4 regions of the Shewanella sp. ECSMB14101 genome follow, and region 3 is predicted to be linked to each of the others. Evidence: predicted binding sites of a transcription regulator. Region 3 holds the regulator's gene; each other region holds the start of a gene.

Region 1 (3,214 bases), on a different contig from region 3:
TCAAGGCAGCTTTCTCTGACTCAATGGTTTGCTTCAAGTTGTCTAGCAATTTGTGTTGATTGGCGATGATATCGGTTATCTGCGTCATAACGTCTTAGTTAAGATCCTGGAGTTCCTTTTCAAACTGGGCAATATTGCTGGCCAGTTTATCGGCATCTATTTTATAGCGCCCCTCAGCGATGGCGGCTTTGATCTGCTCAACCTTTTTGATATCGATTTCAGGAATATCGTTTAATTTGGCCTGTGCACTCTGGAGCTGCTGCGCCTGAGAGGTGATAGAGACAGAGTCACCCTTTATTGTATTTGATTGAGTGCTAGCAGTCGTTGCTGAGTCTTTGCCCAGTGACGCTTTGCTTGAATTGGCGCTGCCAATTCGACTGTTAGTATTTGTATTTACGTGTTTTATATCTATAGGCATTTTGGGGTCCAACTTACATAAATGAGATCAACATACTTGTCTATCGGCACTCATGGTCAAAGCTTTAGCAATAAGTTTCAAAAAACAGTATAAATTTTTGCGTGTTAAAGGTCATCAAGATCACATCCTGACTTCCACTTCACCAATGCCTATAACGTGTGCATCAACGCTCTTGTGTGAGCGGCTGTTGCGTACTTGAATCCTGTCACCAAGGTTACCATCATTTAGCGCTTCGCCGTTGGTTTTTATCTCGAAATTTTCTGAACGCGCAAAAATTGCCACGCTATCGCCTTTGCAGACGAAACAGAGATTACTGCTAAAAAGAGGCTGGTTGATGGGGATTCTGCGTTTAACTCGGGTCCCGGCAACGCTTGCTGGATCATCAAATTGTTGGCCTCTGAGTTGGCTCTGCTCAACATAGTCGAGGCGGATCTGATCGGCTTCGATGAGCTCGCCCGGTCCCAATGTCTGGTTGGCGACAACCACGGGAAAAAGAATTTCGACCCGAACCGAAATGAATATCTGCCAGGGATAATCGAGCTCCGGGCTGCTGCAACTGATCTTGACAGTGTTGTTTTTACTGATGGCGCGATCGCTGGCAATCTCGGCCTTAGGCATACCCAGGCAGGCTGGCGGTGATAGCCTGGTGTCCAAGCTTTGTGGCGTGATGATCAGCTTGGCATCCTTGGGTAAGGTGATTTTTTCTTGCACCACTTCTGTTGCTAATCTTGCTATGGTCGAGACGGAGGGTACGCTGGCTGGCTCCGCTGCCATTGTCGGCAGAGAGGTGAGTAACAAAAACAGAAAATATGCAAAATTTACTTTCATATTGAATTGACTAGCTTGATTAGCCAGATTACACCTATACTTCGTTTGAAGGCTCAGACTTTGCCATTTTTTGTGAGAAATTAGAGTCATAAATTTGACAAAGTAGAGGTCTGGTTGTCATATAACTAGATAAAGCAATTACTATGCCTATACTCATACTTATCATGGGAACGGCTTCGCATTCACCCGACAACAGGGCAAAGGCATTATGTCGAGTATTCTTGAATCAGTTAATAAACGCACCCAACTTGTAGGACAAAATCGCTTAGAGCTGCTGCTGTTTAAGTTAAATGGGCGGCAAAGGTTTGGCATTAACGTATTTAAGGTGAAAGAAGTACTGCAGTGCCCGCCGTTAACCGCACTACCTAAGTTGAATCCTTTTGTGAGAGGCGTGGCCCATATACGTGGGCAAACCATTTCTGTGATTGATCTTAGCGCGGCAACAGGCGGCAAGCCGCTAGAGAATACCGAAGGTTGTTTCATTATTATCTCTGAGTACAACCGTAGCGTGCAGGGATTCTTGGTCAAGTCGGTCGAGCGTATCATTAATATGAACTGGGAAGCTATCATGCCGCCGCCACAAGGTGCGGGGCGTTATTCTTATCTCACGGCGGTTACCGAGATAGAAGGTGAGCTGGTGGAAATTTTAGATGTCGAGAAGATCCTTGATGAGATTTCGCCAGTGAAAACCCAGATCAGTCAGGAAGTGGATGCGCAGCTTACTATCGACAGAGATCGCCATTATCACATCATGGTGATTGATGATTCGGCGGTAGCGCGTAAGCAGATTATTCGCGCCCTCGAGTCCTTGAGCCTGCAGATAGATACCGCAAAAGATGGGCGTGAGGCTTTAGAAAAATTGGTGAGTGTCGCGGCGGAGATGGACAATGTCGCAACCGAAATTCCGCTAATCATCTCAGATATTGAGATGCCAGAGATGGATGGTTATACCCTGACGGCGGAGATTCGTGATAACCCTAAATTGAAAGATATTAAGGTTGTACTGCACACCTCGCTCAGCGGTGTATTCAATCAGGCGATGGTGGAGAAGGTGGGCGCTAATGATTTTATTGCGAAATTTAATCCTGATGAGTTAGCGGCTGCGGTTAACAAGCATCTTAGTTTGTAATTTGACCTAAGTCGGTCCTAAGCCTAAGTTTGATAAGTTTAAACTTGTATCAGTGACTTAGCTAATGTATAACGCTGAGCTCTGTCATGCTTGCTATAGTGTATGTTGTAGCCTGTTTTATTTTTTGATATTGGGATATCAAGGTGCCGAATAAATCACTTGCCGAAGCTGAGTACAACCAATTTAAATTGTTTCTGGAGCAACACAGCGGCATCGTGTTGGGTGACAATAAGCAATATTTGGTTCGTAGCCGACTCGCACCTTTGATGGGTAAGTACAACCTTCCTTCCTTGTCTGAGGTGGTTAAGCATTCCATGAAGCCCACCGAGCGTCAGCTTAGGGCTGAAGTGATCGATGCTATGACCACCAACGAAACCTTGTGGTTTCGCGATCGTTATCCTTTTGAGCTGTTAGGCAATAGTTTACTCCCTGAATATGCCCGTTTAGGGCGGCCGCTTAAGATCTGGTCTGCCGCCTGTTCATCTGGACAAGAGCCTTATTCATTGGCGATGACTATCTTGGAATATCAGCAGCGTAAGCCAGGAGCCTTACCTGGCAGTGCGACCATATTAGCGACAGACTTGTCCCCCTCCATGCTAGAGCGTTGTAAAGCCGCGGAATACGATAACCTGGCCTTGGGACGAGGATTATCTGATGAGCGCAAGCGTCAGTTTTTTGAACCAGGAGCCAACGGCTCTATGGTGGTGAAGGCTAATGTTAAGCGTTTGGTGAATTTTAGAGCTCACAACCTGCTGGAAAGCTACACTCTGCTCGGTAAGTTCGACATTATTTTTTGCCGTAATGTGCTTATCTATTTTGCCCCAGAGGCAAAGGCCAAG
Region 2 (3,214 bases), on a different contig from region 3:
TGCCTTACCAGTAGCGTTAGAGATCAACACACCGTTTTGACGCTGACCAATATCGCCGCCCTTCACTGGACCGTAATGGTCAAATGAGTGGTAGATAAGACCCGTACCCGAAGTGGCTGTCATGAACTCGGTTTGGAAACCGATTAGACCACGGCTAGGAATGATGAAGTCGATACGTACACGACCCTTACCGTCTGGCTGCATGTCACGCATGTCGGCCTTACGAGTACCTAGCTTCTCGATCACCGCACCTTGGTGTTCTTCTTCAACATCCACGGTCAGAGTTTCAAATGGCTCGCACTTCTCGCCGTCGATATCTTTGATGATCACTTCTGGACGAGAAACCGCTAGCTCGTAGCCTTCACGACGCATGTTTTCGATCAGGATAGACAGGTGAAGCTCACCACGGCCCGATACGCGGAAACGGTCTGGGCTGTCAGTTTCTTCGACGCGCAGTGCCACGTTGTGTATCAGCTCCTGCTGCAGACGCTCAAGAATGTTACGTGATGTCACGTACTTACCTTCTTTACCTGCAAATGGAGAGGTGTTGACCTGGAAAGTCATGGTCAGTGTTGGCTCGTCCACAGAAAGAGGCGGCAAGGCTTCAGCGCTGCCTACGGCACATACTGTGTCAGAGATCTTCAGTTCACCCAGACCAGTAATTGCTACGATGTCGCCAGCATTAGCTTCAGTCACTTCGTGACGATCCAGACCCATGTAACCCAGAACCTGGCCAATCTTACCGTTACGAGTCTTACCATCGGCACACACAACAGTAACCTGTTGGTTTACCTTGACGCTACCACGCTTGATACGGCCAACGCCGATAACGCCTACATATGAGTTGTAGTCCAGCTGAGAGATCTGCATCTGGAAAGCACCTTCGGCATCAGCATCCGGTGAAGAAACCTTCTCAACGATGGTTTCGAACAGCGGTGTCATGTCGGTACCTGTGTCTTCAGGATCCAGAGTCGCGAAGCCGTTGAGTGCAGAGGCGTAAACGATCGGGAAGTCCAGCTGCTCGTCGGTTGCACCTAAGTTGTCGAACAGATCGAATACCTGGTCGATAACCCAATCAGGACGCGCGCCTGGACGGTCGATCTTGTTGATCACTACGATAGGCTTAAGGCCCTGTGCGAAAGCTTTCTTGGTCACGAAACGTGTCTGTGGCATTGGACCATCGACCGCATCAACTAGCAGTAACACACAGTCAACCATAGAAAGTACACGTTCAACCTCACCACCGAAGTCGGCGTGACCAGGGGTATCAACGATATTAATACGATAATCGTTCCACTTGATGGCAGTATTTTTCGCCAGAATCGTGATTCCACGCTCCTTCTCAAGATCGTTGGAATCCATCACCCGCTCAGCGGCCTCTCCTCGAGTCTCAAGGGTTCCAGACTGTGCCAGCAACTTATCAACCAGGGTCGTTTTGCCATGGTCAACGTGTGCAATAATGGCGATGTTACGTAAATTCTCTAACACGGATAAACCTCTTACCATCAAAAAAATAGGGTATTGATAACAGCTCTAATAATAGCTGTTGCAATAAAAAACGTGCCATTCTACTCTAGCAGAGGGCTCTCGCACAGGATTATTTTTTAGTCAGCATGAATAGTCAGGTTTATCTTGGTGCGCACCATCTTGGTGACCGCACCAGCAGGGTGCAAGCAACGCACCTTAATGGTGCAAACGTGCGGTTCCCGTCACAGACCATCTTTATTGTTCCTATAAAAATCAATACCTTAAACTTTTGGCATGAGTCTAGCTTTACTCATGCCATAACCGCGTTGGTCGCAACGTTGAATGATATAAGAAGGGCATCCCCTCTACTCTACTCGGAGACTTTAGAATGTCAGTTGAATCAGTTTTACAACAACTAGAAGAACTTGAAGTTAAGTTTGTTGATTTGCGTTTTACCGATACTAAAGGTAAAGAGCAGCACGTTTCTATTCCTGCTCACCAAGTTGATGCCGATTTCTTTGAAGACGGTAAAATGTTCGATGGTTCATCTATTGCTGGCTGGAAAGGCATTAACGAATCAGACATGGTACTGATGCCAGACCCAACGACCTTCGTACTTGACCCGTTCACCGAAGAAACCACAGCGCTGATCCGTTGTGACATTCTTGAGCCAGGCACTATGACTGGTTATGACCGTGACCCACGCTCTATCGCTAAGAAAGCCGAAGAGTACCTAGTCTCTACTGGTATCGCGGATACCGTATTGATTGGTCCTGAGCCAGAGTTCTTCCTGTTCGACGACGTTAAATTCGGCACAGATATGTCTGGCTGTTTCGTTAAACTAGACGCTAAAGAAGCGGCTTGGAACTCAGGTACTCACTACGACGACGGTAACACTGGTCACCGCCCATTCGTTAAAGGTGGTTACTTCCCAGTAGCACCGGTTGACTCTTCACAAGATCTTCGTAGCGCCATGTGTCTGGTACTGGAAGAGATGGGTCAAGTAGTTGAAGCGCATCACCACGAAGTGGCGACTGCCGGTCAGAACGAGATCGCAACTCGCTTCAACACGCTGACTGAAAAAGCCGATGAAATCCAGATCCTTAAGTATGTGGTTCACAACATGGCCCACGCTTACGGCAAAACAGCAACCTTCATGCCTAAGCCAATCGTTGGCGACAACGGTAGCGGTATGCACGTTCACCAATCTCTGGCAAAAGACGGTGTTAACCTCTTCTCTGGCGACAAGTATGCCGGTCTGAGCGAGACAGCACTGTACTACATCGGCGGTATCATCAAGCACGCTCGCGCGCTGAACGCCTTTACGAACCCAAGCACCAACTCGTACAAGCGTCTAGTACCTCACTTCGAAGCGCCTGTAATGCTGGCCTACTCAGCACGTAACCGCTCTGCGTCTATCCGTATCCCAGTAGTACCAAGCCCTAAGGCTCGTCGTATCGAGACTCGCTTCCCAGATCCAACCGCTAACCCATACCTAGCGTTTGCGGCACTGCTAATGGCTGGTCTTGACGGTATCCAGAACAAGATCCACCCGGGTGAAGCTATGGACAAGGATCTGTACGACCTACCAGCTGAAGAAGCGGCAGAGATCCCACAGGTTGCGACCTCTCTTGAGAACGCACTGGAGAACCTGGATGCAGACCGTGAGTTCTTGACTCGTGGCGGCGTATTCAGCAATGACTTCATCGATTCTTACATTGCACTGAAGACTGCTGAAGCCGAGAAA
Region 3 (3,214 bases):
GATGTTGAGGTTAGAGGTGTCGATATAGTGATCAACTAGCTTGGCGATGGGATCGAGCAGTTTGCCTTCGAGCTGAATCGCCTCCTTGAGAGAGACTTTTGAGCGTGACAGCGGATGTAATCTGCGGGTCTCGCTATAGCGCTTGAGCAGCACATTGTCGCTGGAGTTAAGGAAGAAACTTAAGATCTCGGTATCTTTCGGGAGCTTGGCCAGCTGCTTTTCCAACTGGATCTCTTCGCTGGGCATATTGCGCACATCGACGCTAATGGCCACCAGTTCGCTGCGTCCCTTGAGCTGCTCCAGCAGGGATTCCATCATTTGTAGGGGCAGATTATCGACACAGTAGTAGCCGAGATCTTCTAAGACCCTAAGTGCGACAGATTTTCCCGACCCTGAGCGTCCGGATACCAAAACCAATTTCATTGGGTGATCACCTGATAGAGTTCTGACTCATCCTTGGTTTTTCTTAGCTGTTTCATGATCGCCTTGTCATTGAGTTTCTCTGCCATGGCGGCCAGAGTACTGAGATGCTGCTCGCATTGATCTGCGGGCACCAATAATGCAAAAAGGATATCGACGGGCTTATTATCAATGGCATCGAATGCGATTGGTTCAGCACACTTCACCAGTACGGCCACAGGTTGCTCTATGTTCGTCAGCCGTCCGTGAGGAATCGCGATACCATTGCCTATACCTGTGCTGCCCATTTTCTCTCGAGCCAGAAGGCTTTCAAAAATCTCTTGAGAGGAGAGGGTGGGGTACTGGACAGCGGCTAAGTCGCTGATAAGCTCCAGTACCTTTTTCTTACTGCCCGGAGTGGCGCAGGTTGTGCACTCCGGCCGCAGGATGGTACTCAGTTCCATCGTTAATGTTTAGTAAGCTTCTCTTTGTGTTTAATGACCTGACGATCGAGCTTGTCAATCAGGGAGTCTATCGCGGCATACATGTCCGCATGTTCGGATGTTGCGAACACTTCTCCGCCACGGAGGTGTAACTTGGCCTCAACCTTTTGCTGCAACTTTTCGACATTTAATACAACGTGCACATTATTGATCTGATCGAAATGACGTTCAAGCTTTGTGAATTTCTCTTCAACATAGTTTCTTAGAGATTGGGTGATCTCGATATGGTGCCCAGTCAGGTTTATTTGCATAAAGATAGTCCTCCAGTTTCCAGTTACGTGTTATAAGCTCTTACGCTGATTCGAGGGCGGTATAAGCATTGCCTCTCGGTACTTAGCAATAGTGCGACGTGCCACTTTAATGCCTTGTTCAGCTAAGAGTTGAGCCATCTTGCTGTCGCTTAATGGCTTTTTCTGGTTTTCCGCAGCAACTAGCTTCTTAATAAAAGCCCGTATTGCTGTTGAAGAGCACTCTCCACCATCGTCAGTGCCGACATGGCTAGAGAAAAAGTATTTGAGTTCGAAGATCCCTCTCGGGGTATGCATATATTTCTGTGTGGTTACACGGGAGATGGTCGATTCGTGCATCTCCACTGCCTCGGCGATGTCGTTAAGCACCATGGGCTTCATCGCCTCTTCGCCAAATTCGAAGAAACCTTGTTGGAAGTCGACGATGCAGTTGGTGACCTTTAGCAGTGTCTCGTTACGGCTCTCAAGACTCTTGAGGAACCACTTCGCCTCTTGCAGGTGACCACGAATAAACTGACCGTCAGCCTGGCTCTTAGTACTGCGCGCCATGGCCGCATACTGCTGGTTGACGTTGATCTTGGGCATGCTATCGGGATTAAGCTCGACCACCCAGCGTCCCTTCTTCTTGGTGACGGTCACATCAGGGATCACATACTCGTCGCGGCTGGCGGTAATGGCTAGGCCTGGACGGGGGTTTAAAGTTTGAATGAGGGCGATAGCATCTCTTAGCTCATCTTCTTTAAGCTTGGTTTTGCGCATCAAGAGGCGGAAGTCGCGTCCAGCGATGAGATCCAAGTGCTCCTTGATCAACATGCGTGCATTGGCGATATGTGGGGTATCGTCGCTGTATTGGGCCAGCTGAATCGTCAGACACTCGCTGAGATCTCGAGCCGCCACGCCAATGGGGTCGAAGTGCTGTACTCGCTTGAGTACTGCCTCGACCTCATCGAGTTCTATTTCGGGATCGCCCATCGCTTCGAGAATATCCTCGCAGGTTTGGGTCAGGTAACCGCGTTCGTCAATGGCATCTATGATGGCGGTGGCGATGGCCAGATCGTTATCGGAAAAAGGGGTGAGATTCTTCTGCCATTCGAGGTGCTCGTATAGGCCTTCACTGGTCTCGCCCTGAAAAGGCATGTCGTCGTCGCGCATGGCGCCTGAGCTGGAGTTAGGGGAGGCGGTATAGACCTCGTCCCAGGTGGTGTCGACCGGCAGCTCGTCAGGCATAGAGTCTTGAGTCAGGGCGTCTGAGGTCTCGACGCCTGAGTTATCCTGACTCGAATCCAGCTCTATCTTGTCATCATACTTGCTGTCGAAATTGTCGACGGCGGTATCATCTTGTAGTTCGGCACTGGCGCCTTCTTGCTCTTCATCCAACTCCAGTAGCGGATTGGATTCTAATGCTTGTTGGATCTCCTGCTGCAACTCTAGTGACGACAACTGCAACAGACGTATGGCCTGTTGTAGCTGGGGCGTCATGGTGAGATGCTGACCCATTTTGAGCTGAAGTGACGCTTTCATCGTACTGCTATTCCCTTGTTTCTAATTATAAAATGAGAAAGCTCTGGCTAATTGGCCGGACAAATATAAAGGATAGTCCTTATGGCCACAATCTGATATTAGTTTCAGTTTATGGCCCGGTTATAAGATTAACTATAGCTTGAATTGTTCACCTAAGTACACTGCTCGTACTTGCTGATTGTCTAAGATTTCGGCGGGTGTTCCTTCGGCGATCAGATTACCGTGGCTGACGATATAGGCTTTCTCACAGACGTCTAATGTTTCGCGCACATTATGGTCGGTGATCAACACACCTAGGCCACGGTTTTTGAGTTGCTCGATGATCTTCTTGATGTCGATGACCGAGATAGGGTCGACACCGGCGAAGGGTTCATCGAGCAGAATAAATTTCGGGTTCGCGGCCAGGGCCCTGGCGATCTCTACCCGGCGACGTTCACCGCCCGACAAGGCCATACCGTGGCTGTCACGGATATGGGTAATATGAAACTCTTCCAGAAGATGTTCCAACTCCTCTTCGCGGCCATCGTTATCCAGATCGCTGCG
Region 4 (3,214 bases), on a different contig from region 3:
CGCGGTTATTGACAGGCTCACTCTGCTCAGTTTGCTCGCCTTCGGCGCCCACCTCTTCACTGGGCTCACTACCCGAAAACATAAACCAGGCACCAACAGCCAATAAGATCACTAACACTGCACCGATCGCGGCGAAGATAATGAGCTTTTTCTTGCTCTTGGGCTCTACATTTTCTTCAAGTTCTAACGATTCTTCTTCAGCCATCTCTTATCCCTATAACACGCTGCATCGTCATGATTTTTTAGCGCATATCAAACGATTGAGCAATCATCTCTGCCTATAGGTTACCTGCTTATGCGTAATAATCTATACCCGAACGGTAACTTGTTGCGTTATTCGACGCTAGCAGGCTTTCTTCTGCCGAAATTTCATCCATATCAGATAAACCTTGGCCTGAAGCTTCCCCCTGCTCTGAACCATCACCTTGCTCTTGGCCACCTTGGGAGACGTTACTATCGGTCAGTTGCATCCCTTGCTCGGCAAGCATCTCGCGTAAACGGGGAATAGCCTGTTCGACCAATTCCCGAGTCTGGGTCTGGGTCACATGAAATTGCACCTGAGTATGCTCACCCTGTACCTGCACCCTCACCATCATATGCCCAAGCTCTGGAGGATCGAGCCTGATCTCTGCCTGTTGCACCCCTTGACTCACCATGGCCACCAACTGCTGCCGCATCACAGGAGAGAACTTTTGAATCATCTCCTGCATCTGCGCGGCAGGCTCACCCTGGGGTTTGATGGATAGCTGGTACTGAGGCGCACTCTCGGCCCTGAGCCCTGTTAAGGACTGAGCAGAAATGAGCCCTGATTTATCCAAACCAGAGATATCAGAGCCCTCGCCCGCTTTAGGTGTCATACTCACCGCGAGATTGGCATCCTTTAGCGCATCGACTGCGGCCTTGGTGCCGTGAGTCTGCATAGAAGTCGCCGCGATAAACTCAGTCTGACGACTCTGCTCTGCGCTTGGTTTCATCTCTGGCTTTGCATCAGCCAATATAGATTGCGCCTCTTTACCAGCGGCAAGACCCGCAGCAAAGGTTTTTTCCTGCCCTGCTAAGTCACCTTGTTGCGAACTCGGCGCGATGGAAACAGTACCAGATTGCACACTATTGGCTGCCAAATACTGTTTTGCTTGAGCAATCAGAGCTTTAGTATCCTGCTGAACGCTTGTCAGTGCATTATCATTCTGGCTAGCTGTGCTCTGATACGCAGCGCTTTGGCCATTAGCGGCCTGTGAACCAAGACCTTCAATACCATGAATAATGGCTTGTAGCATCTGCGGCGGCAAGGCGATTAACTCCTCCTTGGTCAATCCGCTTTGCGCCATGATCTGATCGAGTGAAGCCTCGGGCAACTGGGCGACTATGGCCTCGCTACCTAATGCGGCCTCACTTCCTAAGCCTTGGCCATTTAGTGTGATCACAGGTAAGATCTCGGGTGGTGTAACAATGGGAGGGACGAGCGCCACTATCTCTTTCAGCTCCCCCTCTTCCAGCTCGCCATCTCTCATCTCAAATTTATCTGCCTGCCCCTTTACTATGCTGGGCATCAGCTCATCGTCGCCAGCCATATCAGATTCACTCTCATCCGACGGCAAAATGGCGCCGCCAGCGGCAATCTCAGAGCCCGTTTCAGCATCAACGCCGAGCTTAGAGGCAAGGTCAATCTGCGCCAACACATTGGCGACATCACCACTTTCATTGGCCTTGTCCTGAGACTCATCCTGTACTTGGTCGGAACACGAACCCTTGGCGCTATTGTCCGCACCTTGGCTCAGCTCAACCTGGGTATCCGCTCCCTTTTTGGCCTGACTATGCTCAACCTCTTTTGTACTGGCTTTCGCCAAAGCCTCTGAAAAATCGTTATTTTCTGACTTTGACTCACCTACCAAACTAACATCTGACGGGTTAGGCTTTACTCCACCTTTTTCTCTGCCTGACTCGGCATTAGAGAGGAGTATTTGGGTCATCTGTGGCATGCTTCCTCCAACACTCGTCGCGGGAGCCAACATTATGCGGCTACACCTAAGCGTCAATTATTCGCTGTCGCGATAAACTCATTATCAATTACAAAGCAATAAAAATGCCAAGTTAAGCTCAGCAAGCAGGAAATAAGGGATTAGATAGGAGACTAGCACTAGAAGTTGCGCCAGGCGAAAACCAATGGGGTTAACGACTGGACTGGCGGAAAAACTGCTGCGAGGCAAATTCGTCAATCATCTTCTGTTCCTGTTTAGCCTCAAACTTTTGTTTCACTTCAGCCTTGTGACTGAGCAGGAGTTCTACCGCCTTTCGCTTTTGCTGCTTAGTCTGCCAAAACTGCTGTGCTTTCTGCCGTTGCTTGTCAGTCTCTGACACGGCAAATAACTGCTTTTCGATAGCATCATCGATCTGACGAATAAATTGATGAAATTGATGATAACTACTAGCGGCAATCACTTGCCCCTGCTGACCTTCCATCTGCTTCATATAATCGAGACGATATTGCTGCAAGGCATCAAGCTGCTGACGACATTTATTGAGCGTCAATTGTGCCGTTCTAAGCTGAATCGCCGCCTGTTCTTCGGCCTCAAGCGCCAACTTAAGCACAGTCTCCAGGGGATCATGTTTTGCCATAAGCGTTAATCTCTCCGGTCAACTTAGCGCTAGACCTGACACTGGGCACTTAACTGCCCCAACATCAAGGCACTGGAATCGAAACTGATCGCCTCTTTCATGGTTTGCCGTAGGAAGGCATTCATGGCCGGCTGCAACCGAATCGCGTTATCGATACGCGGGTCGCTGCCCTGAGTGTAGGCGCCGATGGAGATAAGATCCCGGTTCTGTTGATACAAAGAATACATCTGCTTTACTCGTCGTGTAGCTTCCAGATGCGCCTCGCTGATCACCATAGGTGCCACACGACTGATTGACGCTTCGACATCGATGGCCGGGTAATGACCCGAATCGGCCAACGTACGCGACAGTACGATATGGCCGTCGAGGATCGCCCTCGCCGCGTCGGCGATGGGATCTTGCAGATCGTCGCCTTCGGTTAATACGGTATAAAAAGCGGTAATTGAACCTTGGCCCGCGCCGCCGTTACCGGCACGCTCCACCAGCTTAGGCAATTTGGCAAAGACCGAAGGCGGATAACCTTTGGTTGCTGGCGGCTCACCAATGGCCAACGCAATCTCTCGCTGCGCCTGAGCATAGCGGGTCAGGCTGTCCATCA

Evidence for each region. The regulator sigma-54, encoded in region 3, starts transcription at its own class of promoters, with help from an activator protein. The targets are predictions, from matches to a motif close to GTTGGCACGNNNNTNGNNT.
Region 1: the regulator sigma-54 is predicted to act here: its motif matches at 1,379-1,397, upstream of flgA (flagellar basal body P-ring formation chaperone FlgA).
Region 2: the regulator sigma-54 is predicted to act here: its motif matches at 1,756-1,774, upstream of glnA (glutamate--ammonia ligase).
Region 4: the regulator sigma-54 is predicted to act here: its motif matches at 2,073-2,091, upstream of NY07_RS19075 (flagellar hook-length control protein FliK).

What each region holds. Positions count from the first base shown of each region.
Region 1 covers NZ_JSFF01000005.1:11,879-15,092, reverse strand. The annotation lists gene NY07_RS06155 (flagella synthesis protein FlgN) at 1-88, opposite strand, end outside; gene flgM (flagellar biosynthesis anti-sigma factor FlgM) at 95-418, opposite strand; gene flgA (flagellar basal body P-ring formation chaperone FlgA) at 539-1,246, opposite strand; gene NY07_RS06140 (chemotaxis protein CheV) at 1,455-2,375, shown strand; gene NY07_RS06135 (CheR family methyltransferase) at 2,513-3,214, shown strand, end outside.
Region 2 covers NZ_JSFF01000036.1:439-3,652, forward strand. The annotation lists gene typA (translational GTPase TypA) at 1-1,488, opposite strand, end outside; gene glnA (glutamate--ammonia ligase) at 1,856-3,214, shown strand, end outside.
Region 3 covers NZ_JSFF01000013.1:24,428-27,641, reverse strand. The annotation lists gene rapZ (RNase adapter RapZ) at 1-423, opposite strand, end outside; gene ptsN (PTS IIA-like nitrogen regulatory protein PtsN) at 420-863, opposite strand; gene hpf (ribosome hibernation promoting factor) at 866-1,153, opposite strand; gene NY07_RS11115 (RNA polymerase factor sigma-54) at 1,184-2,671, opposite strand; gene lptB (LPS export ABC transporter ATP-binding protein) at 2,804-3,214, opposite strand, start outside.
Region 4 covers NZ_JSFF01000034.1:23,196-26,409, forward strand. The annotation lists gene fliL (flagellar basal body-associated protein FliL) at 1-205, opposite strand, end outside; gene NY07_RS19075 (flagellar hook-length control protein FliK) at 294-1,979, opposite strand; gene fliJ (flagellar export protein FliJ) at 2,170-2,616, opposite strand; gene fliI (flagellar protein export ATPase FliI) at 2,646-3,214, opposite strand, start outside.